2 regions of the Streptomyces sp. NPDC046939 genome follow, and region 1 is predicted to be linked to the other one. Evidence: riboswitches for the same ligand, from Rfam matches in the RefSeq annotation. Region 1 holds a riboswitch; the other holds the start of a gene.

Evidence for each region. Region 1 has a riboswitch for S-adenosylmethionine ahead of ABZ877_RS13075 (aminotransferase class V-fold PLP-dependent enzyme). Riboswitches for the same ligand answer to the same signal wherever they lie in the genome.
Region 2: another riboswitch for S-adenosylmethionine. It lies ahead of thrC (threonine synthase); the one in region 1 lies ahead of ABZ877_RS13075 (aminotransferase class V-fold PLP-dependent enzyme).

Annotation. Positions count from the first base shown of each region.
Region 1 covers NZ_JBEYWV010000010.1:119-14,261, forward strand. Annotated here, with positions in the region: gene ABZ877_RS13075 (aminotransferase class V-fold PLP-dependent enzyme) at 1-1,343, opposite strand, end outside; SAM riboswitch class IV at 1,577-1,694, opposite strand; gene trpD (anthranilate phosphoribosyltransferase) at 1,791-2,855, opposite strand; gene ABZ877_RS13085 (cytochrome bc complex cytochrome b subunit) at 2,975-4,612, opposite strand; gene ABZ877_RS13090 (Rieske 2Fe-2S domain-containing protein) at 4,609-5,661, opposite strand; gene ABZ877_RS13095 (c-type cytochrome) at 5,658-6,467, opposite strand; gene ABZ877_RS13100 (heme-copper oxidase subunit III) at 6,550-7,170, opposite strand; gene ABZ877_RS13105 (hypothetical protein) at 7,345-7,746, shown strand; gene ABZ877_RS13110 (Ig-like domain-containing protein) at 7,777-9,030, opposite strand; gene ABZ877_RS13115 (cytochrome c oxidase subunit 4) at 9,169-9,567, opposite strand; gene ctaD (cytochrome c oxidase subunit I) at 9,564-11,300, opposite strand; gene coxB (cytochrome c oxidase subunit II) at 11,297-12,256, opposite strand; gene ABZ877_RS13130 (aminotransferase class V-fold PLP-dependent enzyme) at 12,576-13,958, shown strand; gene ABZ877_RS13135 (carbohydrate kinase family protein) at 14,084-14,143, opposite strand, start outside.
Region 2 covers NZ_JBEYWV010000026.1:14,434-28,576, reverse strand. Annotated here, with positions in the region: gene cdgB (diguanylate cyclase CdgB) at 1-1,361, shown strand, start outside; gene ABZ877_RS26385 (carbohydrate-binding protein) at 1,482-2,456, shown strand; gene ABZ877_RS26380 (1-phosphofructokinase family hexose kinase) at 2,472-3,401, opposite strand; gene nagA (N-acetylglucosamine-6-phosphate deacetylase) at 3,538-4,722, opposite strand; gene ABZ877_RS26370 (ROK family protein) at 4,722-5,672, opposite strand; gene ABZ877_RS26365 (extracellular solute-binding protein) at 5,906-7,120, shown strand; gene ABZ877_RS26360 (DUF3263 domain-containing protein) at 7,131-7,376, shown strand; gene otsB (trehalose-phosphatase) at 7,449-8,312, shown strand; gene ABZ877_RS26350 (trehalose-6-phosphate synthase) at 8,655-10,046, opposite strand; gene ABZ877_RS26345 (hypothetical protein) at 10,076-10,297, opposite strand; gene ABZ877_RS26340 (glucosyl-3-phosphoglycerate synthase) at 10,334-11,281, opposite strand; SAM riboswitch class I at 11,426-11,580, shown strand; gene thrC (threonine synthase) at 11,599-12,888, shown strand; gene ABZ877_RS26330 (MoaD/ThiS family protein) at 12,929-13,204, shown strand; gene ABZ877_RS26325 (cold-shock protein) at 13,647-13,856, shown strand.

The sequences.
Region 1 (14,143 bases):
GCTCCATCGCGGACCAGTTCCTTCACGGCCCCGATGAAACGGTCTACGTGCTCGTCGGGGGTGCCCGCGCCGAAGCTGACCCGGATCGCGTTCAGCGACTTCTCCCCCGGCGCCGCCTCGGGCGCACCGCACTCGCCCTGCGTCTGCGGGTCCGAGCCGAGCAGCGTCCGTACGAGGGGGTGGGCGCAGAAGAGGCCGTCCCGCACCCCGATCCCGTACTCCGCGGAGAGCGCCGCGGCGAAGTGCGAGGAGTTCCAGCCCTCGACCACGAAGGACAGGACACCGACGCGGGGGGCGTCGTCCCCGAACAGGGAGAGCACCTTCACCTCGGGCACCTCGGCGAGCCCGGCACGCACCTTGCGGATCAGGTGCTGCTCGCGGGCGACGAGGGTGTCGAACCCGGCCTCGGTCAGCGCCTTGCAGGCGGAGGCGATGGAGTAGACGCCGATGACGTTCGGCGAACCGGCCTCGTGGCGGGCCGCGCTGTCGTGCCACTCGACGTCCACGCCGCCGTCGACGCGCCGGGCGACCTTGCGGGAGGCGCCGCCCCCGGCGAGGTACGGCTCGGCCGCGCGCAGCCAGTCGGCGCGTCCGGCGAGCACGCCCGAGCCGAAGGGCGCGTACAGCTTGTGCCCGGAGAAGGCGATCCAGTCGACGTCCAACTCCTGGACGGAGACGGGGTGGTGGGGCGCGAGCTGGGCGGCGTCGAGCACGATGCGGGCACCGTGCGCGTGAGCGGCCGCCGCCAGCTCGCGCACCGGCCAGAGTTCACCGGTGACGTTGGAGGCACCGGTGACGCAGACGAGGGCCGGGCCGTGGGGGTCGCGCTCGGCGAGGGCGCGCTCCAGGGTGTCGACGGCCTGGGCGGGGGTGCGGGGCGCGTTCAGATAGGTCACGCGGGCGTCGCGCCAGGGCAGCAGCGACGCGTGGTGCTCGGTCTCGAAGACGAACACCTGGCAGTCGGCGGGCAGCGCGGCGGCGAGCAGGTTGAGGGAGTCGGTGGTGGAGCGGGTGAAGACGACCTGGTCGTCGGCGCGGCAGCCGAGGAACTCGGCGACCGTGGCCCGCGCGTTCTCGAAGAGGTCGGTGGAGAGCTGGGAGAGGTAGCCGGCGCCGCGGTGGACGCTGCCGTAGTAGGGGGCGTAGGCGGCGACGTCGTCCCAGACGCGCTGGAGGGCGGGCGCGCTGGCGGCGTAGTCGAGGGCGGCGTAGGTCACCTCGCCGCCGGTGACGAGCGGCACCGTCACATCGCGGCCGAGCACGGGCAGCGGCGCGCCGCAGGCGGGGTCGGCGGACTCGACGGCGGACTCGGCGGACACGGTGGCGGTGGTGTGAGCGGACATGGCTGTCTCCCGGCAGGACAAGTCAGGGCGTGGCGAAGTGGCGTACGAGCCCGCACGGCAGCCGTCATCAACAGAGCTGCTACGTACGGGTGTTGACCTCGACGCGGGGCGCGGGCGCGCTCACGCGGAGGGTGATGGTGGTACTGGAGAAGGGGCCGACCGGCCCTAGCACATTCGCTTGCTCACGAGACTGCTCCCTCAAACGACCCAGGACCCCTGGAGAGTTCGCGAGGGGTCCGCGCTTGCCGCGAGCCTTGCTGCTCGCGGCCTGGTCTTCACCCGGGGCACCCCGCCACGGACGGAGGGTTGCCGGACAGCCGGCCGGGGCCGATCACGCTGTCACTCATGACCTTGGAAAGCATCTTGCCATACGTTCCTGATACGGCAAGAGCGCAGTCCGGTTCCTGAGACGGATCGGACTGCGCTCTGCGTCACACATGTACCGCGTCAGCGGTTGGTGGCCTTCACCCAGCGCTCCAGGGTCGCCTTCGCCGCGCCCGAGTCGATGGACTCGGCGGCGCGGTCCATGCCGGCCCGCAGTTGCTCGGCGAGCGTGCCCGTGCCGGGGCGTACGGCGACGAGGGCGGCGGCCGAGTTGAGGAGCACGGCGTCGCGGACCGGGCCGCGCTCCCCGTCGAGGAGCCGCCGGGCGACCTCCGCGTTGTAGGAGGCGTCCGCGCCGCGCAGCGCCTCCACCGGGACCAGGTCGAGGCCCACGTCGCGCGGGTCGAAGGCCTCCTCGCGCACGGTGCCGTCGCGGACGATCCAGACGCGGGAGGTCGCGGTGGTCGTCAGCTCGTCGAGGCCGTCGTCGCCGCGGAAGACCAGGGAGGAGTTGCCGCGCTCGGCGAAGACACCGGCGACGACGGGCGCCATGCGGGCGTCGGCGACCCCGACGGCCTGGGCGCGCACGCGGGCCGGGTTGGTCAGCGGGCCGAGGAGGTTGAAGACGGTGCGGATGCCGAGCTGGCCGCGCGCGGCGCCCGCGTACCGCAGCGCCGGGTGGAACTTCACGGCGAAGCAGAACGTGATCCCGGCTTCCTCCGCGATCTGCGGGACCCGCGCGGGCGTCAGCTCCAGATTGACGCCGAGCTTCTCCAGGACGTCGGAGGCGCCCGAGGCCGAGGAGGCGGCGCGGTTGCCGTGCTTGACGACCTTGACGCCCGTACCGGCGATGACGATGGCGGACATCGTGGAGATGTTCACCGTCTTGGCGCCGTCGCCGCCGGTGCCGACGATGTCGACGGTCTCCCCCGGCACCTCGATCGTGTTGGCGTGCTCGTACATCGCCCGGACGAGGCCGGAGATCTCCTCGACGGTCTCGCCCTTGGCGCGCAGCGCCACCACGAACCCGGCGATCTGCGCCTCGGTCGCCTCGCCCCGCATGATGCGGTCCATCGCCCAGGCGGTGTCGTCGGCGCTCTGGTCGCGGCCCTCCAGGAGGCCGTTGAGCACGGCGGGCCAGGAACGGCCCGCCGCGGTGTCGCCTCCAGCGGGGTGCAAAGCGCTCATGGCCGCTCCAGTTGTGTCAGTGGGGTTACGCGGCTCCACCTTATCCACCGTCGGGGACGGCAAAGAGCCCCCGTCCAGTGCCTGGACGAGGGCTCCTGCCGTGGCGGACAGTTCAGGGATCAGTGGTGGCCGTGGCCGCTGGTGATCTCCTTGTACTCCTCTGCGGTGGGCTTGGGGATCTGGTTGTTCTCCCCGTAGAAGCCCTTCGACAGCTTGGCGCGGGTCTTCTGCAGACGCGACTGCTTGCGCTCCACGCCGTTCTCGTCGACCTCGGGGCCGAGTTCGAGCGGCTTGTACTGCTCGTGCGCGGTGAGCGCGTGCAGCGACTCCTGGTCGAGCGGCTCGTGCACCTCGATGAACTCACCGTGCGGCAGGCGCTTGATGATGCCGGACTCGCGCCCGTGCAGCACCTTGTCCTTGTCGCGGCGCTGGAGGCCGAGGCAGATCCGCTTGGTGATGATGAACGTGATCACCGGTACGACGAAGAAGCCGACGCGGACGAACCAGGTGATCGCGTTGATCGAGAGGTGGAAGTGCGTGGCGAACAGGTCGTTGCCACCACCGATGAGCAGGACGAAGTACCAGGAGATCCACGCGGCACCGAACGCCGTACGCGTCGGGACGTTGCGCGGGCGGTCCAGGATGTGGTGCTCGCGCTTGTCGCCGGTGACCCAGGACTCGATGAACGGGTAGACCGCGATCGCGACCAGGACCAGCGGGAAGATGACCAGCGGGACGAACACACCCAGGACGAGGGTGTGACCCCACAGGTTGATCTCCCAGCCCGGCATCGTGCGGATCAGGCCCTCGGAGAAGCCCATGTACCAGTCGGGCTGGGCGCCGGTGGAGACCTGGTCGACCCGGTACGGGCCGATGGCCCAGATCGGGTTGATCGAGGCGATCGCCGCGATGGCCGCGATGACACCGAAGACGAGGAAGAAGAAGCCACCCGCCTTGGCCATGTAGACCGGGAGCAGCGGCATGCCGACGACGTTCTTCTCGGTCTTTCCGGCACCCGCGAACTGCGTGTGCTTGTGGTAGAAGACCAGGATCAGGTGGGCCACCAGCAGGCCGAGCATGATGCCCGGCAGCAGCAGGATGTGGACCGAGTAGAACCGCGCGACGAAGTCGCCGCCCGGGAACTCACCGCCGAAGAGGAAGAACGACAGGTACGTGCCGACGATCGGCACGGACAGGACCGCGCCCTCCATGAAGCGGACACCGGTGCCGGAGAGCAGGTCGTCCGGGAGCGAGTAGCCGGTGAAGCCGGTGAACATGCCGAGGACGAACAGCAGGAAGCCGAACAGCCAGTTAACCTCACGCGGCTTGCGGAACGCGCCCGTGAAGAACACGCGCATCATGTGCACGAACATGCCGGCGAGGAAGATCAGCGCCGCCCAGTGGTGGATCTGCCGGATCAGCAGACCACCGCGCACATCGAAGGAGATGTGCATGGTCGAGTTGAACGCCTCCGACATCAGCTGCCCCTGGAGCGGGACATAGCTGCCGTGGTACGTCACCTCGTTCATGGACGGGTGGAAGAACAGCGTCAGGTACACACCCGTGAGGATGATGATGATGAAGCTGTAGAGGCAGATCTCACCGAGCATGAAGGACCAGTGGTCCGGGAAGATCTTGCGCATGTTGGACTTGGCCAGGGAGTAGATCCCGAGGCGTCCGTCCGCCCAGTCGGCGACGCGCTCGCCGGCCGGTGCCTTCCCGCGGGAAGGCGCGTCGTTGCTTGTCGTAGTACTCATCCGCGCTCCCAGAAGGCAGGACCGACGGGCTCAGCGAAGTCGCCCTGCGCCACGAGGTAGCCCTCGTCATCGACGTCGATGTGCAACTGCGGCAGTGCGTGACCGGCGGGGCCGAAGATCACCCGCGCACCGTCGGAGAGGTCGAAGGTGGACTGGTGGCACGGGCAGAGCACGTGGTGCGTCTGCTGCTCGTACAGGGAGATCGGGCAGCCCACGTGGGTGCAGATCTTCGAGTACGCGACAACGCCCTCGTGGGACCACTCGAGCTCGCGCTTGTCCTTGATGTTCTCCGGCTGGATCCGGACGAGCATCAGCGCGGCCTTGCCCATCACCTGCTGGAAGTCCTCGTCGTGCTCCTCCACGCCCTCGGGCTTGGCGAAGGTGAGCGAGCCGACCGTGATGTCCGAGGCACGGAGCGGCTCGTTCGTGTTCATGTTGACGAGCTTCTTGCCCTTCTTCCACGCCGTGTGCCGCAGCTTCGTCTCCGGCAGCGGGCCGAGGTCACGAAGGAGGACGACACCGGAGAGCGGCACCAGGGCGAGGGCGCCGAACAGGGTGTTGCGGATCAGCTTGCGGCGGCCGAACTGCGACTCGCGCGCGCCGTCGGCGAAGTCCTGGAGGACCTGCGCCTTGACCGCGGGCTCGGCCTCGATCGGGTGACGCTCGGAGGCGACCTCGACGTCGGACATCAGGGTGCGGGCCCAGTGGACCGCGCCCGCGCCGATGCAGAACAGCGCCACACCGAGGGTCAGGCCCAGCGCGAAGTTGAGCGCGCTGATGTGCCCGAGCGGGAAGATGTAGACGATCTTGTCGACGTCGATGGTGACGTACGAGGCGATGAAGCCGACGGTGGCCAGCATCGAGATCGTGAACAGCATCGCCACGACGCGCTCGGACCGCTTGGCGGCCCGCTCGTCGATGTCCTGGATCCGGTGCTCGTGCTCCGGCAGCCCCGGGTCGGCGAAGGGGTCGTCCTTCACCGCTACCGAGCCGTGCCCGGTCTCCTGCTCGGTGGGCAGGTTCTCTTCTGGAATGTCTTGGCTACTCATGACTTCTTGGCCTTTGCGGTCCGAGCGGCGACCCAGATGGCGACGGCGATGAGGGCGCCGAGACCGAAGATCCAGGCGAACAGACCCTCACTGACCGGGCCGAGCCCGCCCAGCTTGAGGCCGCCGGGGGTCTCCGACTTGTCGCCGTTGACCGCGTCGAGGTACGCGATGATGTCCTTCTTGTTCTGCTTGGTCATCGTCGTGTCCGGGAAGGACGGCATGTTCTGCGGGCCGGTCTGCATGGCCTCGTAGATGTGCTTCGGCGAGACGTCCCCGAGGTTCGGCGCGAACTTGCCGTGGGTCAGGGCGCCGCCCTCACCGGTGAAGTTGTGGCACTGCGCGCAGTTGGTGCGGAACAGTTCGCCGCCCTTGGCGATGTCCGCGCCTTCCGGGCTGTAGTCCTTCGCGGACGGCTTGACCGGGCCGGCGCCCAGCGAGGCGATGTAGGCCGCGAGCTGGTCGATCTCGGCCTGCGAGTAGATGACCTTCTTGCGCGGGATCTGAGCGCCCGGCTGCTGGGCCGGCATACGGCCGGTACCGACCTGGAAGTCGACGGCGGCGGAGCCGACACCCACCAGGCTCGGGCCGTCGGTGGTGCCCTGACCGCCGGTTCCGTGGCAGCTTGCACAGCCGACGGAGTAGAGCTTCTTGCCCTCGTCGATGGCGAGGGACTGGGCGGTTTCATCGGCCTGCGCCTTGCTCGCGGGCGCGAACGCGGCGTACAGCCCCCCGGTGGCCGCCAGCGCGAGGAGTAGGACGACGACCGCCGCCAGCGGATGGCGTCGTCGTGCGGAGAGCTTTTTCACGGATTACCCCGGTGTCAGGATCTTCTGCGTCGGTGCTGCGGGAATGTGTCGGGTTTCTGCGCCCGATGCTGTGATCTTCGAACTACTTGATCAGGTAGATCGTGGCGAAGAGGCCGATCCAGACGACGTCCACGAAGTGCCAGTAGTAGGACACGACGATGGCGGCGGTCGCCTGCTCATGGGTGAACCTCCTGGCCGCGTACGTCCTGCCGAGGACGAACAGGAAGGCGATGAGACCGCCTGTCACGTGGAGGCCGTGGAAGCCGGTGGTCAGGTAGAAGACCGAGCCGTACGGGTCGGAGGAGAGCGAGAGCCCGTCCTTCTTGACCAGCTCGGTGTACTCGAACACCTGACCGCCGATGAAGATCGCACCCATGATGAAGGTGACGATGAACCACATTCTGAGCTTCTTCACGTCCCCGCGCTCGGCGGCGAACACGCCGAGCTGACAGGTCAGGGAGGAAAGCACCAGGATCGTGGTGTTCGTCGCCGAGAACGGAAGGTTCAGGCTCTCGGCCATTTCCTTCCAGTGCTCCGGTCCCGTCACCGATCGCAGGGTGAAGTACATCGCGAAGAGGGCCGCGAAGAACATCAGCTCGGAACTCAGCCAGATGATGGTTCCGACGCTGGTGAGGTTCGGTCGATTGACCGACGGGTGCGCGTGCCCGGTTTCTACTGTCGTTGCTGTCGCCACGACCGACATTATGTCGGTCGCTTATCTCGCCCTCACTCCGGGGGGTGCCGTTCGGAGTGTCTGAGGGGTGTGTCCAGCCCGTATGGCCCATCGGGAGGGTGTACGAACCGGTGTTGACGGGCTGTCGGGAGGGGTAGGCTCCGCGCCAGTACGCCCCTAGGACACCGATGTCTCGGAGGAACGATGCAGGCGACCGCGACGGTTCTGGTCTACAGCGACGACGCCAACACGCGGGAGCAGGTACGGCTCGCGACCGGCCGCAGGCCCGCGGCGGACGCCCCCGAGGTGCGGTTCGTCGAGTGCGCGACGCTCCCCGCGGTCCTCAAGGAGCTCGACCGGGGCGGCATCGACGTCTGCGTCCTGGACGGCGAGGCGGTGCCGGCGGGCGGCATGGGCGTGTGCCGGCAGATCAAGGACGAGGTCTTCGACTGCCCGCCCGTGCTGCTCCTGATCGGCCGCCCGCAGGACGCCTGGCTCGCCACGTGGAGCCGTGCCGAGGCCGCGGTGACGCTGCCGGTGGACCCGGTCGAGTTCGCGGGCGCCCTGGCCGGTCTGCTCCGCTCCCGGAAGGCCGTCAGCGCCTGAGCCGGGCGGCGGGCCCGCGGGCGCGCCGGTTCAGACCTCGGGGCTGAGCCGGGCCTGGACGGCCGGGTCGGTCTTGCCCTCGGGCGTGAGGGCGCTGCCCTCGCGCCACTTGCGCCAGCTCAGGTTCCAGTCGCCGAAGCCGTTGCCGAACGGGTCCATCTCCTGGCCGTAGCTGTTCACGACCTTGACGATGTCGCCCTCGCGCACGGTCTTGAAGAACCAGGCGGCGTTGGAGGTGCTCATGCCGGTGCAGCCGTGGCTGACGTTGGCGGCGCCCTGCGACCCGACGGACCAGGGCGCGGCGTGCACGTACTCACCGCTCCAGGTCACCCGGGTGGCGTAGTACACGGGCAGGTCGTACGAGTCCGAACTGCCCTCGGCGATACCGATGCTGGTGCCGCGCATCCGTACGAAGTACTCCTTGCCGAGCACCACCTTGACGCCGTTGCGGGTCTCGAAGCCCGCCTTGCCGGTGGTGACCGGGATCTCGTTGATGACCTTGCCGTTGCGGTAGACCGTCATGGAGTGCGCGCCCGCGTCGGTGATCGCCTCGATGCGGTCGCCGGTGGTGATGGTGAGCGGTCTGCTCGCGCCGCCCCGCAGGGTGTCGGTGATCTTCACGCCCTTGAGGTTGCTGCGGGCCGTGATGGTGGCGTGGGCGGGCCAGTACTCCTTCGGGCGGTAGTGCAGCGTCTTGCTGTCCACCCAGTACCAGGAGCCGCCGTCGGCCGCCGGCCTGGACTCCACCCGCAGCGCGCGTTCGACGATGGCGCGGGACGTGTCGTCCTTGACGGCCTTGTTGAGCGTGGCCGTGAGGGGCTGCCCGACGCCGTACGTGCCGCCCTCGGGCCCGAACCGCACCTTGAGCGCCTTGTCGCCGCTCGGGCTGCCCGTCTCGAACGTCAGCACCTTGCGGCCCGGCGCGCCGTCCTCGTCCTCGGTGCTGACGCGGACCGTGTACTGGGCGTCTGCGGCCAGCGGGGAGGTGGTGTGCCACCTGCGGCCGTCGGCGGAGAGTTCGCCCGCCACGTAGCGCCCCACGGCGTCCGTGGCGGTCACGTCGGTGATGCGCCCCTCGTCGCCCTGTGCGGTGACTTCCAGGGGCTTGTCCGGATCCGCCTTGTGGCCGGTCCTCGGGCCGTTGAAGGCGATCTGGCCCGCCGCGTCGTACGGCTTGGCGGAGAGCGGGTGGCCGGAGCCGCTGCAGGCCGTGCCGCCCGCACCGAGTGCGGCCACCAGCAGGGTGCAGCCGAGAACCGTACGGATGCGCGGTGAGTCGTCCATACGGTCACGGTAAGAAGGTTCGGCCCGTCCGGCGCGCCGAAGTGCGCCGCTCGGGGCACGCCGCGACACGCCGAAGGGCCCGGACCCTCCCTCAGGAGTGTCCGGGCCCTTCACGCGACGGAGTTCAGGAACGCGGTGTCACTGCGTCCGGTTCTCGCCGCGGTAGTACTCGAAGACCCAGCCCCACAGGCCGAACAGGATGATCGGGGCCGAGAAGTACAGCAGCCACCAGCCGAAGACGACGCCCATGAAGGCGAGCGCGCCACCGACGGCCAGGGAGAGCGGCTGCCAGGAGTGCGGGCTGAAGAAGCCCACCTCACCGGCGTCGTCCGCGACGTCGGCCTCCTTGTTGTCCTGCGCACCGGTGTCGACCCGCCGGGCCGTGAAGGCCAGGTAGTAGCCGATCATGATGCACAGGCCGAACGCCAGGAAGAGCGCCGTCGTACCGGCCGGCTCCTTCGACCACACGCCGTACACAGCGGCCATGATCAGGACGAAGAGGCTCAGCCAGATGAACATCTTGCCTTGGACCTTCACTTGCCGGCCTCCTTGCTGCCAGCCAGCGCCTTGTCACCGTGGCCGGAGTTCTCCAGCTGGTCCAGGGCCGCGATCTCAGGGTGATGCAGGTCGAACGCCGGCGATTCCGAGCGGATGCGCGGCAGGGTGAGGAAGTTGTGGCGCGGCGGCGGGCAGGACGTCGCCCACTCCAGCGAACGGCCGTAGCCCCACGGGTCGTCGACCTCGATCTTCTTGCCGTACTTGGCGGTCTTCCAGACGTTGTAGAGGAACGGCAGGATCGACAGGCCGAGGACGAACGAGGAGATCGTCGAGATCGTGTTCAGCGCGGTGAAGCCGTCGGCCGCGAGGTAGTCCGCGTACCGGCGCGGCATGCCCTCGACACCCAGCCAGTGCTGGACGAGGAAGGTGCCGTGGAAGCCGATGAACAGCGTCCAGAACGTGATCTTGCCGAGCCGCTCGTCGAGCATCTTGCCGGTGAACTTCGGCCACCAGAAGTGGAAGCCGGAGAACATCGCGAAGACGACGGTGCCGAACACCACGTAGTGGAAGTGCGCCACCACGAAGTACGAGTCCGAGATGTGGAAGTCCAGCGGCGGGGCCGCCAGGATCACGCCGGTGAGGCCACCGAAGGTGAAGGTGATCAGGAAGCCGATCGCCCAGAGCATCGGTGTCTCGAAGGACAGCGAGCCCTTCCACATCGTTCCGATCCAGTTGAAGAACTTCACGCCGGTCGGTACGGCGATGAGGAACGTCATGAAGGAGAAGAACGGGAGCAGCACGCCACCGGTGACGTACATGTGGTGCGCCCACACGGTCACGGAGAGACCGGCGATGGCGATCGTCGCGCCGATGAGGCCCGAGTAGCCGAACATCGGCTTGCGGGAGAACACCGGGATGACCTCGGAGATGATTCCGAAGAACGGCAACGCGATGATGTACACCTCTGGATGGCCGAAGAACCAGAAGAGGTGTTGCCACAGGAGCGCGCCGCCGTTAGCGGCATCGAACACATGCGCACCGAACTTGCGGTCCGCCTCCAGGGCGAACAGCGCGGCGGCGAGCACCGGGAAGGCCAGCAGGACGAGCACACCGGTGAGCAGCACGTTCCACGTGAAGATCGGCATGCGGAACATCGTCATGCCGGGGGCGCGCATGCAGATGATCGTGGTGATGAAGTTGACCGAACCGAGGATCGTGCCGAAGCCGGAGAAGGCCAGACCCATGATCCACATGTCGGCGCCGACACCCGGCGAGCGGACGGCGTCCGACAGCGGGGAGTAGGCGAACCAGCCGAAGTCGGCCGCGCCCTGCGGGGTGAGGAAGCCGACGACCGCGATCAGCGAGCCGAACAGGTACAGCCAGTAGGCGAACATGTTCAGCCGCGGGAACGCGACGTCGGGGGCGCCGATCTGCAGCGGCATGATCCAGTTCGCGAAACCCGCGAACAGCGGGGTCGCGAACATCAGCAGCATGATCGTGCCGTGCATCGTGAACGCCTGGTTGAACTGCTCGTTCGACATGATCTGCGTGCCGGGACGGGCCAGTTCGGCGCGCATGAAGAGCGCGAGCAGACCGCCGATGCAGAAGAACGCGAACGACGTGACCAGGTACAGCGTGCCGATCGTCTTGTGGTCAGTGGTGGTCAGCCACTTGATCACGGTGGCGCCGGGGCTCTTGGGCCGAGCCGGCAGCTCCTTCTCGTACGAGTCGTCAGCTGCCGCGGCACCCTTGGGATCGTTGAGGATGCTCACAGGTTGTTCGTCTCCCGGTTCTTCTCGTGTTCCGTCTGGGCGATGCCAGACGGGACGTAACCGGTCTGCCCCTTCTTGGCAAGGTCCTTGAGGTGCTGCTCGTAGCGCTCAGGAGAGACGACCTTCACGTTGAAGAGCATCCGGGAGTGGTCGACGCCGCAGAGCTCGGCGCACTTGCCCAGGAAGGTCCCCTCCTTGTTGGGGGTCACCTCGAACGCGTTGGTGTGGCCCGGGATGACGTCCTGCTTCATGAGGAACGGCACCACCCAGAAGGAGTGGATCACGTCACGCGAAGTGAGGACGAACCGGACCTTCTCCCCCTTGGGGAGCCAGAGGGTCGGGCCGGGGTTGTTGGTCTGCGGGTTCCGCGTACCCGGGGTACCCACCTCGTAGACGCCGCCGGCGTTGGCCGGGAAGTCGTCCTTATAGCGCTGCGGGATGGCGGAGAGCTCCTTGGAGGTCTTCGCGTCACCCTTGACGCCCGGCACGTCCTCGACGTAGTTGAAGCCCCAGCTCCACTGGTAGCCGACCACGTTGACGGTGTGCGCCGGCTTGTCGTCGAGCTGGAGCAGCTTCGACTCGTCGCGCGCGGTGAAGTAGAAGAGGACCGACACGATGATCAGAGGAACGACCGTGTACAGGGCCTCGAGCGGCATGTTGTACCGCGTCTGCGTCGGAACCTCGATCTTGGTGCGGCTACGCCGGTGGAAGATGACGCTCCACAGGATCAGACCCCACACCAGCACGCCCGTGGCGAGCGCAGCCGCCCACGAGCCCTGCCAGAGGGAGAGGATCCTTGGGGCCTCCTCCGTCACCGGGGTGGGCATACCAAGACGGGGGAAGTCCTTGTATGTGCAACCGGTAGCGGTTACCAGGATCAGGCCCGCAGTCAGCACCTGCGGCAGCTTCCGCCGCATCGGGCGCCGCGACGAGCGGTCGGAGCCGTTGGGACTCACGTAGCGCCTTCCCGAGAGTCTCGCCCGCGCTGGTTGGCTACGGCCGTCTCGCTGGTCGCTCGCCGCCCTGGCACACGGGCAGGGGTTTGGATGTTTATGCGGACCAAACCCTACTGGACGCTATTTGGGGTCGCGCGGGGAGGGTGCCTAACGCGCCGCGGGTCACTCCGAAGGGTGGGAATCGGGGCTGTCGGGCGTTTCTGACGGGGGGTTGGGGCGCCCTTCGGGGTGGGACGTGACGTGGGGTGGCGGCTGCGGGAGCGTCGTGGTTGCTCGCGCAGTTCCCCGCGCCCCTGGGCGGCGACTTAAGTTTGGCGGCGTGGCGTATTTCGATGTGGCTTCTTCCGCTCCCCTTCATCCTGTTGCTCGGCAGGCGCTTCAGGCGTCGCTCGACGAAGGGTGGGCTGATCCGTCCCGGTTGTACAGGGAAGGGCGAAAGGCGCGCCTTCTCCTCGATGCCGCGCGGGAGGCGGCCGCCGAGGCGGTGGGGTGCCGGGCCGATGAGCTGGTGTTCACCTCGTCGGGGACGCGGGCCGTGCACGAGGGGGTCGCCGGTGCGCTCGCCGGGCGGCGGCGCGTCGGGCGGCACCTCGTGGTCTCGGCGGTGGAGCACTCGGCGGTACTCCATTCAGCGGCGGCGCATGAAGTAGCCGGTGGTTCGGTGACCGAGGTGGGGGTCGGGCGGGAGGGCGCGGTGTCCGTCTCGTCGTATGCCGATGCCCTGCGTGCCGATACCGCTCTCGCCTGTCTCCAGTCGGCCAATCACGAGGTGGGGACGGTGCAGCCGGTCGCCGAGGTGGCCGAGGTGTGCCGGGCGGCGGGGGTGCCGCTGTTCGTGGACGCGGCGCAGTCCTTGGCGTGGGGTCCGGTGGAGGGCGGCTGGTCGCTGCTGGCCGGGAGTGCCCATAAGTGGGGCGGCCCGGCCGGGGTGGGGCTCCTTGTGGTTCGAAAAGGGGTGCGGTTCGCGCCGCAAGGACCTGACGATGAGCGGGAGTCCGGGCGTGCCGCCGGGTTCGAGAACATTCCGGGCATCGTGGCCGCCGCCGCCTCGCTGCGGGCGGTGCGCGCCGAGGCGGCCGGGGAGGCGGCGCGGCTGCGGGAGCTGACGGACCGGATCAGGGCGCGGGTGCCCGAGCTCGTGCCGGACGTGGAGGTCGTCGGTGATCCGGTGCGGAGGCTGCCGCACCTGCTGACGTTCTCGTGTCTCTATGTCGACGGGGAGACGGTGCTGCACGAGCTGGACCGGGCCGGGTTCTCGGTGTCCTCGGGGTCGTCCTGCACGAGCAGCACGCTGACGCCCAGCCACGTGCTGCGGGCGATGGGCGTGGTGAGCGAGGGCAATGTACGGGTGTCGCTGCCGCTCGGGGTCGAGGAGGCGGAGGTCGAGCGGTTCCTGGACGTCCTGCCGGGAGTCGTGCGGGGCGTCCGCGAGAGGCTCGGGGTGTTCGTCGCCCCGTCGGGAGGCTCGGCCGAGGCGGTGACCGTCGACGCGGTGGGCATGGTCTGCCCGCGCCCCGTGATCGAGCTGGCCCGGGCGATCGGGGAGGTCAGGGTGGGCGGAACGGTCACGGTGATCGCCGATGACGAGGTCGCCGCCGTTGATATTCCTGCCTGGTGCTTCACGCAGGGCCACGAGTATGTCGGGGCGTCGTCGCCGGGGCCCGAGGGTGCCGTCACCTATGAGGTGCGGAGAGGCCAATAGGGGCGCGGGGAACTGCGCGCTCAGCCACGGCGAAGCCGCGGACGCGTCTGCTCGGTGCATGAGCAGACGCGTCTGCGGCTTTCGTCGTGGCTGGTCGCGCAGTTCCCCGCGCCCCTGGCGGGGCCTCAGCCGAGGTACGACTCGACTTGCTCAGCGGCAGCGTCGCCGTACGCCTTGCGGAAGCG
Region 2 (14,143 bases), on a different contig from region 1:
CGCAGTGGTTCACCGACGGCCCGCCGCCCCGCTTCGAGGACGAGTGGCACCCCTCGGACCGCCTCTTCGCGCCGATGTACGCGACGGGCGGCTCGGGCGACGAGCTGATCGGCGTGATCTCCGTGGACCGCCCGCGCAACGGCCGCAGGCCGGGCGCCTGGGGCCGCGAGGCGCTCCAGATGTACGCGTTCCAGGCCGCCATCGCGATCAGCAACGCCCGTCTGCGGGCCAACATGCAGCGCGCCCTGGTCCGCCTGGAGCGGGAGCAGCAGGCGCTGCGGGCCAGTGAGGAATCCTTCCGGCAGGCCTTCGAGTACGCGCCGTCCGGCATGGCCGTCGCCGAGATGGGCGGTGACCAGCACGGTCTGATCCTGCGGGTCAACGACGCGCTGTGCCGCCTGCTCGGCCGGCACTCCTCCGCGATGCGCCGCTACTCGTTCGCCGACCTCGTGCACCCGGAGGACATAGGCACGCTCCTGCGCACCTCGGCGGAGGGAGGGCGCGCCGAGCTGCGGCTCGCGCGGCGCGACGGGAGCTACGTCTGGGTCAGCCTGCGCAACTCGGTCGTCGCCGACGCCACCGACGGGCCCCGCTTCCTCCTCACGCACGTCGAGGACATCGAGGAGCGCAAGCGCCGCGAGCTGGCGCTCGCCCACCGCGCCTCGCACGACTCCCTGACCGGGTTGCCGAACTCGGCGGAGCTGCGCGCGCGGCTCTCCGCCCGGCTGTGCCAGCGCCCGCAGGACACCGGCAGGCCGAGCGCGATCGACTCGCTGGACGCCGCCTACGGCGATCACGGGCCGCACGGCCTCCACGGCCACGACTACGACTACGGGTCCGTCCCGGCCGTCCCCGCCGTCCCGCACCAGTCCGGGCTCTACGACGGGTTCGAGGGCGACCACCACGTGCACCTGACGTCGCCCGACGGGCCCGACGCCACCGGGACCGGCGTGGACGACGGCACGAAGGGGCTGGCCGTCCTCTTCTGCGACCTCGACGGCTTCAAGTCGATCAACGACCGGTTCGGGCACAACGCGGGGGACGCCGTCCTCATCGAGGTGGCCCGCAGGCTGACCAACGGCGTACGGGACGGGGACACGGTGGCCCGGCTCGGCGGCGACGAGTTCGTGGTCCTCGCCGACGGGCTCGGCGCGGCGGACGCGCAGGACCTCGCCGTCCGGCTGCGCAACGCGATCATCCCGCCGATCCGCGTGGACGGCCGGGCAGTGCGCGTGGGGGCGAGCTTCGGCATCGGCTGGGCGCAGTGCGGCATGACGGCCGAGGACGTCCTCAGCTCGGCCGACCAGCGCATGTACGTGGAGAAAAGATCACGTGCCAAACAGCACCGGCGGGCGGGCTGACCGGTCTGACCGGGGAGAACGGCTGATTTCGCAGGTTTCAGTGAGGTCAAGGCCACGCCGTGGGGGGTCCGGCAGCGGGTACGCTCGCCGGGTAGGCAAACGCGTGAGGAGTGATCAGGGATGGCGCCCGGCAACAACGGCGCGAGCACCACGCCCGAGGACGACGACCCGTTCGGCTATCTGTACGCCGACGGACAGGCGGCCGGGGCGACCCCGCCCAGCGGTGGGGGCGGTTACGGCTACCCGCACACCCGCTCCTCGCACCACCACGTCCGCGCGGTCGGCGAGCGCCAGTACGGGCAGCAGCAGGTGCCGCAGCACCAGCAGCAGACCGCCGCGTACCAGCAGCCGAACGCCTACAACCAGCCGAACGCCTACTACCAGGCGCCCGAGACGCTGCCCGGCGGCGCGCCCGCGCGGCCCGCTCCGCCGCAGACCTCGCGCGGCGGTGGCGGCCGGGGCCGTGGGCCGAACACGAAGGCGCTGCTTATCGGCGCGGTCGCCGTGGTGGCGGCCGTGGTGATCGGCATCAGCGTCGCCATGATGAGCAACGGCACGGACGACGACAAGGGCAAGAACGACGCGGGCAGCACCCCGACGGCGGACTCGCAGTCGGTGGAGCCCAGCGCGACGCCGTCGCAGTCGGCCACGGCCGAGGCGCCCGCCGCCCTGCCGAAGACCGACGCGAAGGCGCTGAAGCTGGACGGCGGCACGGTCGTGGCGTCCGACGTGAAGGGCGCGAAGGCGGCCGGCGGGGTCTATGTCGCGGGGTTCAACAAGGTCGGCGCGAGCCTGACCTGGACCGTCAACGACATCCCGAAGGACGGCCAGTACCGGCTGTACGTGAACTACGGCGTGCCCGGCAAGGACTCCGACGCCACGATCAATGTGAACGGCACGAAGCAGACCCGGCCGCTCAACATGACGAACTTCGCCCACGCCAAGGAAGGCGACTGGGAGAAGGGCTGGACCAACACCTGGGCGATAGTCCAGCTCACGAAGGGGACGAACGCGATCACCGTCTCCTGCGAAGCGGGCAACACGTGTGACGCCAACATCGATCAGATGTGGCTCACGACCAACCCTCCCAGCTGAGTTCCTCGTGACGGATCAGGCCGCGCTGACCTGGTCCGTCACCCGTACCTCGCCCACCAGCTTCTCGTAGGTCGGGGCGTCGAACTCGCCCGCGACCGGCGCCACCACCGTCGCCGCCGACAGCGCCACCGCGCGGGCCAGGCGCTGCGGCCACGGCAGGTGCTCCACGCAGCCGGAGATCAGGCCCGCGACCGCCGAGTCGCCCGCGCCCGTCGGATTGCCGCTGAGCCGGTCCGGTGCGGGCGCCTGCCAGGCGCCTTCGGGGGTGAGCGCCCGCAGCCCCTCCGCGCCGAGCGAGGCGACGACGGCGTGCGCGCCGCGCCTGCGGGCGTCCTTCATGGCCTGCGCCGGTTCGTGCGAGCCGGTGAGTTCGGCCAGCTCGTCCGCGTTCGGCTTGACGATGTCGGGGCGGGCCGCGATGCCGCGCCGCAGGGGTTCGCCGCTGGTGTCCAGGAGGACGGGCACGGCGGCGGTCCGCGCCGCGCGGACCAGGGTCGCGTAGGCGTTGACGGGGACGCCGGGCGGCAGGCTGCCGCACAGGGCGACCGCCGATGCGGAGCGGAGCAGATCCTCGTACGCCTCCTGGAAGGCGGTCCACTCGGCGGGGGAGATCAGCGGGCCCGGCTCGTTGAGCTGGGTGGTGTCGCCGCTCGCCGCGTCGACCACGGCGATCGTGCGGCGGGTCGGACCGCTGACGGGGACCAGGGCGTCGGAGATCCGGTCCGCGCCCCGGAGCTGGTCCTGGAGGGTGCGTCCCGTGGCGCCCCCGACGAAGCCCGTGACCGTCACCTCGTGGCCGAGGGCGGCGAGCACCCGCGCCACGTTGAGCCCCTTGCCGCCGGGCCGTTCGGTGACCTCGCGGACGCGGTGCGAGGCGTGCGGGCGCAGGGCGTCGACCCGGTAGGTGATGTCGAGCGCGGTGTTCAAGGTGACTGTGAGGATCACAGGACCTCACCCCCCGATGGAGACGCGGTTCGGGCGCGACAGGGACGCGTACGTACGGTGTCGCTTTCAGTTACGGGGGTTGATCATGCCAAAGTCAAGGCGGTTGGCCCAGTCCGTGGGCCAACCGCCCGCACAGTCAGCCGAGTTGGGGCTCCACCAGCCACTCGCCCTTGCGCATGACGCCCTTGAGGTCGAAGGCGTCGTCCAGGACGACGAGGTCGGCGTCCTTGCCGGGCTCCAGGGAGCCCACCTTGTCGTCGATGCCGAGCAGGCGGGCCGGGTTGGCCGAAAGGGCGCGGACGGCGTCCTCGACGGTGAGCGCGTCGACGGTCACCGCGCGCTTGAACGCGCGGTCCAGGGTCAGTGTGGAGCCCGCGATGGAGCCGCCCTCGACGAGCCGCGCCACGCTGTCCTTCACCTCGACCTCCATCGGGCCGAGCATGTAGCGGCCGTCGCCGAAGCCCGCAGCGTCCATGGCGTCGGTGATGAACGCGACGCGCTCGCCGCCCTTGTGGTGGAAGGCCAGTTCGAGCGCGGCCGGGTGCAGATGCGTGCCGTCGTTGATCAGCTCGACGGTGATCCGCTCGTCCTCCAGGAGCGCGGCGATCGGGCCGGGGGCGCGGTGGCCGAGGGCGGGCATCGCGTTGAACAGGTGCGTGGCGACGGTGGCGCCCGCGTCGATGGCCTCCACCGTCTGCTCGTACGTGGCGTCGGTGTGGCCGATCGCGGCGATCACGCCCTGTTCGGCCAGGAGGCGTACGGAGTCGATGCCGCCGGGCAGCTCGGTGGCGAGGGTGACCATCCTGGCCGTGCCGCGGGCGGCGTCGATCAGCTTGCGGACCTCGGCCGGGTCGGGGTCGCGAAGGAGCGTCTCGTCGTGGGCGCCCTTGCGGCACGGCGAGATGAACGGGCCCTCGAAGTGGATGCCCGCGATCTCGCCCTGCTCGGCCAGTTCGGAGAGCAGGCCCGCGCGCTGGACGAGGAAGTCGCTCTCGCCGGTCACGAACGAGGTGACGACCGTCGTCGTGCCGTGCAGGCGGTGGGTGTGGATGCCCTTGAGGATCTCCTCGACCGTGCCGGAGGTGAAGGAGGCGCCGCCACCGCCGTGGTTGTGCATGTCGACGAAGCCGGGCACCACCCAGTGGCCGGAGAGATCGACGTGCTCGGCGTCACCGGGAGCTCCCCCGAGCTCTCGGCCTCGCTCGGGCAGGGAGGTACCCCCGTCCGCGAGCTTCGTGCCGTCGACGATGACGCGTCCGTCGGTGACGGTCCCGGTGGGCAGTACCACCCGGGCACCGGCGAGCACCTTTGCTGTGGCCATCAGGCGGTTACCTCCGCGCTATCGGTGGATGGGTTCTGGAGCAGGTCCCAGGCGAGCAGACCCGCGCCCAGGCAGCCGGCGGTGTCCCCGAGGACGGCCGGGACGATCTCGGGCAGGGCCTGGAACGTGACGCGCTCCGCGACCGCCGCCCGCAGGGGCGTGAACAACGTTTCCCCGGCCTCGGCCAGACCGCCACCGATGATCATGGTGCGGGGGTCCAGGAGAGTGAGCGCCATGACGAGCCCGTCCGCGAGCGCGTCCACGGCGTCCTGCCACACCTTGGCGGCCAGCGGGTCACCGGCGTCGACGGCCCGCGCGCAGTCCGCCGCCGTGGCCTCCTCGTCGCCGCTCGCCGCCTGCCAGGCCAGGGTCACGGCGGACGCGGAGGCGTACCGCTCCAGACAGCCGCGCTGACCGCAGCCGCACGGCACACCGCCCGGCCGCACCACGACATGGCCGATCTCCCCGGCCGAACCGTGCGCGCCCGGCTCGATCCGGCCCTCGATGCCGATGGCCCCGGCGATCCCCGTGCCGAGCGGCATGAACAGGAACCGGTCGGCGTCCTTGCCCGCGCCGAGCCGGCCCTCGCCGAGCCCGCCGGTGCGCACGTCATGGCCGAGGGCGACGGGGAGGGCGCCGAGCCGCTCGCTCAGCAGCGCCCGCATCGGCACGTCCCGCCAGCCGAGATTGGCGGCGAACACCGCGATGCCGTCCCTTTCGTCGACGACACCCGGCACGGCGACACCGGCGGCAAGGGCGGGCGCGCCGAAGTGCTTCTCCCCGTACGCGCGCAGGTCGGCGGCGAAGCCCAGTATCGACTCGACCACCGCGTCCGGGCCGCGCTCGCGCATGGTCGCCCGGCGCGCCTGGTGCAGCAGCGCGCCGTCCGCCCCGACCAGGGCGGCTTTCATCCCGGTGCCGCCCACGTCCAGGGCGATGACATGTTCCACGGGGCACAGTGTCGCGCGAACACCCTTGAGAGGTCTAGTCCATTCGCACGATCTTGCGCGCGGACGGCCCTGTTTTCCGACCGGGCCGCAGGGTGGTGTAGACCTTAGGTCCGCCTCCGGGTGATCCCCGGCGGCGCTATGTACGGGATCACGCACGTGACACACATACGAGGGTGGGAACAGCGGTGCAGCGGTACATCACCGGTCTGACGGCAGCGGCGGTCGCACTGGGCATGGCGGGCACACTCACCGCCTGCGGCGGCTCGGGCTCGAGCGACGTCACCCTGAAGCTCGTCGCCGCCGACTACGGCGACTCCGCGGCCAACAGCAGCCAGAAGTACTGGGACAAGCTGGCCGCCGCCTACGAGAAGGACCACCCGGGCGTCAAGATCGACGTCGACGTCTACTCGTGGAACGACGTGGACGCCAAGGTCAAGACCATGGTCGACGAGGGCCACGCCCCCGACATGGCCCAGATAGGCGCCTACGCCGACTACGCCGCGGACGGCAAGCTCTACCCGGTCAGCACCCTGCTCAACGTGCCGACCCAGGCCGACTACCTGCCGCAGCTCGCCGAGGCGGGCGAGGTCGACAGCACCCAGTACGGCATGCCGTTCGCCTCCTCCACCCGCCTCCTCTTCTACAACAAGAAGCTCTTCAAGGACGCCGGCATCACCCCGCCCACCACCTGGGACGAGCTGGAGGCCGACGCCAAGGCGCTCAAGGCGCACGGTGTGAAGATCCCCTACGCGCTGCCGCTCGGCCGGGAGGAGGCCCAGGCCGAGACCATGATCTGGATGCTCAGCGGCGGCGACGGCTACACCGACGACGTCGGCTCCTACACCATCGACTCCAAGCAGAACGTCGCCACGTTCGACTGGCTGAAGAACGACCTCGTCGGCAAGGGCCTCACCGGGCCCACCGCACCCGGCGACCTCAACCGGGCCGGCGCCTTCGCCGCGTTCGCCAAGGGCGAGGTCGGCATGCTCAACGGCCACCCCACCCTGATGCAGATGGCCGCCAAGCAGGGCGTCGACTACGGCACCGTGCCGCTGCCCGGCCCCGACGGGCCGGCCAAGTCCACCATGGGCGTCGCCGACTGGATGATGGCGTTCAAGCAGAACGGCCACCGCAAGGAGGTCGGCGACTTCCTCAACTTCGTCTACAGCGAGAAGAACGTCCTGGAGTTCTCCCGCGAGTACAACCTGCTGCCCGTCACCAACAGCGCCTCCGAGGCCATGTCCGCCGCCACCGAGGACAAGAAGCTCTGGCCGTTCCTCAAGAGCCTGCCCAACGCCGAGATCTACCCCGTCGGCAAGACGTCCTGGGCCTCCGTCAGCGCCGACATCAAGGACCAGATCGGCTCCGCCGTCTCCCCCAACAGCAGCGCGGGCGCCGTCCTCGGCAGGATCCAGAACCAGGCGGCGGCCGCGGAAGCCGCCGAGTAGCGTGACGGGCATGGACACACCCGACGCACCGGACTCCCTGGGCGAACGCGAGCGGGCGGTGCTCGCGTTCGAGGGGCGCGGCTGGGAGACACCCGGCGCGAAGGAGCGCGCGATCCGCGAGGAGCTCGACCTCGCGCCGGTCCGCTACTACCAGCTCCTCAACGCCCTGCTCGACGACCCGCGGGCGCTCGCACTCGCCCCCGTGACGGTGAACAGGCTGCGCCGGGTACGGGAGAGCCGGCGGCGCGAGCGCTGAGCCCGCCCGGGTGCGCCGCGGGTGTGTCGCGGCCCACGATTAGCGGGGTTCCCTGTGGATAAAGTCGACCGCATGGGCAGCCATCACACGGACGACCACCGCGACGACCTTCCGACCCCCTCCACCGCCGCCGGGCGTGACGGCCTCGCCGCCATCCTCGCCCGGCCGGAGCGGAGCGTCATCGCCGTCGACTTCGACGGGACACTGGCGCCCATCGTCGCCGACCCCGAGCAGGCCCGCGCCCACCCCGACGCGGTGCCCGCGCTCGCCGCGCTCGCGCCCCGCGTCGCCTCCGTCGCCGTCATCACCGGGCGGCCCGCGGGGGTGGCGGTCCGCCACGGCGGGTTCGCCGGTGTGCCCGGCCTCGAACACCTCGTCGTCCTCGGGCACTACGGCGCGGAGCGCTGGGACGCGGTGACCGGCACGGTGCGCGCGCCCGCGCCGCATCCGGGGGTCGCCGCCGTCCGCTCCGAACTCCCCGGTGTGCTGCACGAACGCGGGCTCTGGCACGACACGTACGTCGAGGAGAAGGGGCGGGCCGTCGCGGTCCACACGCGCCGGGCGGCGGACCCGCAAGGCGCGTTCGAGGCGCTCCGGGCGCCCTTGACGGCGCTGGCCGCGCGCCACGGCCTGGTCGTCGAGCCCGGCCGCATGGTCCTCGAGCTGCGCCCGCCGGGGGTGGACAAGGGGGTGGCGCTGACGGAGTACGTCCGTGAGGTCGGCGCGGAATCGGTCCTCTACGCGGGGGACGACCTGGGCGACCTCCCGGCCTTCTCGGCGGTCGAGAAGCTGCGGCTCGATGGGGTGCCGGGTGTCCTGGTCTGCAGCGGCAGCGCGGAGGTTCCGGAGCTGGCGGACCGGGCGGACCTGGTGGTGACCGGCCCGGCCGAGGTCTCAGCGCTGCTCGCGAACTTGGCCCGTCACGTATCCCGTTGACCGGACAAGCGCGGGCCCGTCGAGCGGGCCTCCCGTCTGCCCAGGTCGATCCGTCGCCGGGTGCACCGCCGTCGTGGCTGGTCGCGCAGTTCCCCGCGCCCCTGAAGGCCTGCGGCTTCGCCGCGCCTTCCCCCGGTCGCGCCCCATGAGATGGCGCACGAAGTGCGCATCTCAGGGGCGCGGGGAACGGCGCGAGCAACCACGACGAAAGCCGCGTACGACCACAGGGGAATGCCGCACGCAGTGCGCATTCCAGGGGCGCGGGGAACTGCGCGGCCAGCCACGACGAGAGCCGCGGAGGCCGTCCGAGCGGTGGGCCCGCGGCGCGAAAGGCCGGCCCGGTCAAGCGTCCCGCAGCGCCGACAGCTGGTCCAGGAACCACTGCCCGGGCGGCAACGCGGTCCCCGCCGCAGCCAACCGCTTCGTACGCTCCGCCCGCTCCTCCCCCGACATCGCGAGCGCCGCGCCAAGCGCCTCACACGTCCCGCTCACGTCGTACGGGTTCACGACGAGCGCGTCGTCCCCCAGCTCCTCGTACGCCCCCGCCTCCCGGGAGAGCACCAGGACGCACCCCTCCTCGGAGACGACGGGCACCTCCTTCGCGACGAGGTTCATGCCGTCCCGGATGGGGTTGACCAGGGCGACGTCCGCCAGCCGGTACGCGGCCAGCGACCGCGCGAAGTCGTCCTTGACGTGGAGGACGACCGGCGTCCAGCCGGGCGTGCCGAAGCGTTCGTTGATGGCTTCGGCGACCCGCGACACCTCGGCGGTGTAGTCGCGGTACACGGCGAGGTCCTGCCGTGAGGGGTAGGCGAAGGCGACGTGGACGACCTTCTCGTGCAGCTCGGGCCGGGTCTCAAGGAGCAGTTCGTACGCCCGCAGGCCCCGCACGATGTTCTTGGACAGCTCGGTGCGGTCGACCCGGACGATGACCTTGCGGCCCTCGCCGACCTGTTCCCGCAGCGCCGCCAGCCGCTCGTCCACGTCAGGGCGGCCGGCCCGCTCCCGGAGGAAGTCCGCGTCGGCGCCGAGCCCGTGCACGCCGATGCGCGTGCCGGAGGTGCCCCCGAGGATGCGCGTAGCGCAGTCGGTGAAGGCGTCCGCCCAGCGCCGGGTCAGGAAGCCGAGCCGGTCCGCGCCGAGCATGCCCTGGAGGATCTTCTCGGCGATGTCGTCGGGGAGCATCCGGAAGTAGTCGACGGGCGCCCAGGGCGTGTGGGAGAAGTGCCCGATGCGCAGGTCGTCGCGGAGTTCGCGGAGCATGCCGGGGACGAGCGTGAGGTGGTAGTCCTGCACGACGACGGTCGCGCCGGGTGCGGCCTCCTCGGCGAGGGCTTCGGCGAAGGCCCGGTTGTATGCCTCGTAGGACTCCCACTGGCGGCGGAACTCCGGGCCGAAGGACGGTTCGAGGGGCGTCTGGTACAGCATGTGGTGCACGAACCAGAGCGCGGAGTTGGCGACGCCGTTGTACGCGTCCGCGTGGACACCGGCGTCGATGTCGAGCATCCGGACGCCGGGTTCGGTGACGCCGCGCCGTACGGCTTCCCGGTCGCCGTCGGTGAGGGCGGAGCACACCCACAGTTTGTCCTTGACGACGCTGAGCGCGGAGACCAGTCCGCCGCCGCCGCGTTTCGCCTCGATGCCGGCCCCGTCGGCGCCGTCCTTCAGGACGTACGAGACGGGACCGCGGTTGGACGCGACGAGAACCTCAGCAGCACCTTGCGTGGAAGCCATATGGGCACGCTAGCCCGGCTCGGCCGGGTTCAAACGCGGCGGCGGCTGCGCGCGGCTCCGAGGCCGAGCGCGCCGAGTGCGCACAGGGAGATGCCGAACCCGCTGTAGAGCCAGAGCCGGGAGTGTCCGGCGTCCGTGGCCGCGTCCCGGTGCACGCCCCGTTCGGCGGCGACGGCGGCGGTGGGGTTCATGACGAGGGCGGCCACCGCCGCCGCCGTCATCATCATGCTGGTGAGGTGTTTGAGCCGCATGAGGGCAATCTAGGCAGGTTTTATGACCGCGCGCCCTTACGCCACGCGACGCCGCGCATACTCGCTGATCTCGGCCATCGGCGGACGCTCCTCGGTGTCGACGGCGTACGTCCTCGGTTCGAAGCGGCTGTCGCCGCGCTCGAACTGGGTGAGCTCGGGCCGCACCAGGTGGCCGCGGGCGAGCCGCACCTGGGCGGTGCGGTAGATGGCCGCCGCCATCCGGCCGAGCGCGAGCCCGTCCTGGTGGCGGTGGATGCGCACCCCGACGTCGACCTGGGCGAGCGCGCCGAGGCCGACGGTGTGCAGCGCGTCCACGAGCAGCCCGAGTTCGACGCCGTAGCCGACGGGGAACGGCAGCCGTTCGAGGAGGGACCTGCGGGCCGCGTACTCGCCGCCAAGGGGCTGGACGAAACCGGCCAGGCGCGGCCAGTGCAGATTGAGGACGGGGCGGGCCATCAGCTCGGTGACGCGGCCGCCCTGCCCGGCGGCCTGGCCGAGCGGGCGGTCGTACATCGCCTTGACGAAGCTGACGTCCGGGTCGGTGAGGAGCGGGCCGACGATCCCGGAGACGAAGTCCGCCGAGAACTCCCGCAGGTCGGCGTCGACGTAGCAGACGATGTCGCCGCTCGTGACGTACAGGGAGCGCCACAGCACCTCGCCCTTGCCGGGCCGGGCCGGTATGCGTGGCAGGACGGTGTCCCGGTGGACCACGCGCGCCCCGGCCGCCGCGGCGACCTCGGCGGTGCGGTCGGTGGAGCCGGAGTCGAGGACGACCAGTTCGTCGACGAGGGGGACCGTCTCCGTCATCAGCTCGCGCCGGATGATGCGAACGATGTCGCCGACCGTCGCCTCCTCGTCGAGCGCGGGCAGCACGACGCTCACCGTCTGGCCGGACGCGCGCTTCGCCGCGACGAGCTGGTGCAGCGGGCGGTCGGCCACGGACCAGGAGCGCTGTTCGAGCCAGCGTTCGACTTCTTCCAGCACGGTCGGTGGCTCCTTCGGGGGCGTGGGATGTGATCCATCTCGCGGTTCGGACGACTATCTCAAGGGTCCGGGCCTTCGGTTACAGTCTTGAACAAGGCCGGTGACCATCGCATGCCGGGGTCGCCGCGCCGGACAACCACATACCGCTCATCCAGAGGGGCAGAGGGATACGGCCCGTTGAAGCCCCGGCAACCCTCCAGCCGGTCTCGTAGGACACCGCAACGTCCACCGCGAGGCTCCCGGCTAGGGAAGGTGCCAAATCCGTCTCGCGGCGAGATGCGCCGCGAGGAAGATGAGGAGAAAGGGCCTCGCCTCTCATGGCTGTACAGACTGTCGCCACCCCCGCCAGGACCGTCGATCTCGGTCCGGCTTCCGGGCTCTCCTGCCGCGAGTGCGGCACCACTTTTGACCTTGGTCCCATCTTCGCCTGTGCCGAGTGTTTCGGCCCGTTGGAGGTCGCGTACGACCTTCCGGCCGGTGACCCGGAGGCGCTCCGCAAGCGGATCGAGGCGGGCCCGGCCAACCTCTGGCGCTACGCCCCGCTGCTTCCCGTCCCGGCCGACGTCGCCGAGAAGCCGAACCTGAACCCCGGCTGGACCAAGCTCGTCAAGGCAGACAACCTCGCCCGGGAACTCGGCGTCGAGCAGGGCAAGCTGTTCGTCAAGGACGACTCGGGCAACCCCACGCACTCCTTCAAGGACCGCGTCGTCGCCCAGGCCATCGAGGCCGCGCGCGCCTTCGGCTTCACCACCCTCTCCTGCTCCTCCACCGGCAACCTGGCCGGCGCCGTCGGCGCCGCCGCCGCCCGGGCGGGCTTCCGCTCCTGCGTCTTCATCCCGCACGACCTGGAGCAGGGCAAGGTCGTCATGGCCGGTGTCTACGGCGGTGACCTCGTCGCCATCGAGGGCAACTACGACGACGTGAACCGCTTCTGCTCCGAGCTGATCGGCGACCCGCTCGGCGAGGGCTGGGGCTTCGTCAACGTGAACCTGCGCCCGTACTACGGCGAGGGCTCCAAGACGCTCGCCTACGAGATCTGCGAGCAGCTCGGCTGGCGCCTGCCCGACCAGCTGGTCATCCCGATCGCGTCCGGGTCGCAGTTCACGAAGATCGACAAGGGGCTCCAGGAGCTGATCAAGCTCGGGCTCGTCGAGGACAAGCCGTACAAGCTGTTCGGCGCGCAGGCCGAGGGGTGCTCGCCGGTCTCGGTCGCGTACAAGGGCGGCCACGACGTGGTGCGGCCGCAGAAGCCGAACACCATCGCCAAGTCCCTCGCCATCGGCAACCCGGCCGACGGTCCTTACGTCCTCGACATCGCGCGCCGCACGGGCGGTGCCGTGGAGGACGTCAACGACGAGCAGGTCGTCGAGGCGATCAAGCTGCTCGCGCAGACCGAGGGGATCTTCGCGGAGACCGCCGGTGGGGTGACGGTCGGCGTCACCAAGAAGCTCATCGAGGCGGGGCTGATCGATCCGTCCCTGACGACGGTCGTCCTGAACACGGGTGACGGTCTCAAGACGCTTGACGCCGTCGCCGAGACCTCACAGGCCACGGCGACCATCAAGCCGTCCCTCGACGCGTTCCGGGCCGCCGGCCTCGACCACTGAGCCCCCCTCACCCGCAGCCCAGTCCCAGGAGTTTGCCAGCATGAGCGTCAACGTTCGGATTCCTACCATCCTGCGCACCTACACCGGCGGGGCCGCCGAGGTCGCCGCCGAGGGCGGGACCCTCGGGGAGGTCATCGCCGACCTGGAGAGGAACCACACCGGGATCGCCGCCCGCGTCCTCGACGACCAGGGCAAGCTGCGCCGGTTCGTCAACGTCTACGTCAACGACGACGACGTCCGCTTCGAGCAGGGCCTCGACACCGCCACGCCGGACGGCGCCGGCGTGTCGATCATTCCCGCCGTCGCCGGCGGCTGATCCGGCCCTGTCCGGCCCCCGCGCACGCTGCGTCACCCCGATTGCCCCCTCCGCGAGAGAAGCGGAGGGGGCAATTCTGCATGGTTGAGCGCGGTACAGTTGGGGAAGCTGCCTCCTTTCCCCGCGTGGTGCATGACGGGCGCATATGAGTTTCCGCTCGGGACGCGACAAGAAGCAGCCAAAGTGTCGAACCCCTTCGGGCCTTTTACGGCATTTACCCGGCCCGAGTTGCCCTGGGATCCGGTGAGTTGGCCCGGTTTCCCCGTTCGAGGGTGCCCAGATTTCTCGTCCGATTGACCTGTTGCAGACGGCAGTTGGGCAGATACATTCAGCCGCGGTCGACGCGTTCCGGCGCACACCCCCACCCATTGGGGAGGGTGAGGTCTGACCCGGATCCGCGAAGTGCGGATCTGTGCAAGGGCCAGTAATAGGGGAGTTAGGCATGGCTCAGGGCACCGTCAAGTGGTTCAACGCGGAGAAGGGGTACGGCTTCATCGCGGTCGACGGTGGTGCGGATGTATTCGTCCACTACAGCGCGATTCAGATGGACGGCTACCGCACCCTCGAAGAGGGTCAGCGAGTGGAGTTCGAGATCTCGCAGGGCCAGAAGGGGCCGCAGGCCGACATGGTCCGTCTGGCCGCCGCCGGCTGAAGCGCGTCGCGACTGACAGGCTTCGTACGAGACGAAGGGTCCGTGTTTCCCCGAGGGGGCACGGGCCCTTCGTCGTGCCCGGGGGCGCCCGGACCGCGCTCCGTGCTGCGCGCGCCCCCCGCCGATCTGTGGTAGCCGCTTGCACTCGCATGGGTCGAGTGCTAATCATTGGGCTTAGCACTCTCCCAGTGAGAGTGACAGAACTTGGATCGGGTCGGTGAGGTCCGGGGGCCGGTGGGGCAAGGAACCACGAGGCTCGGGGGCCGTCCGTCGCGGGCGCCAGCACG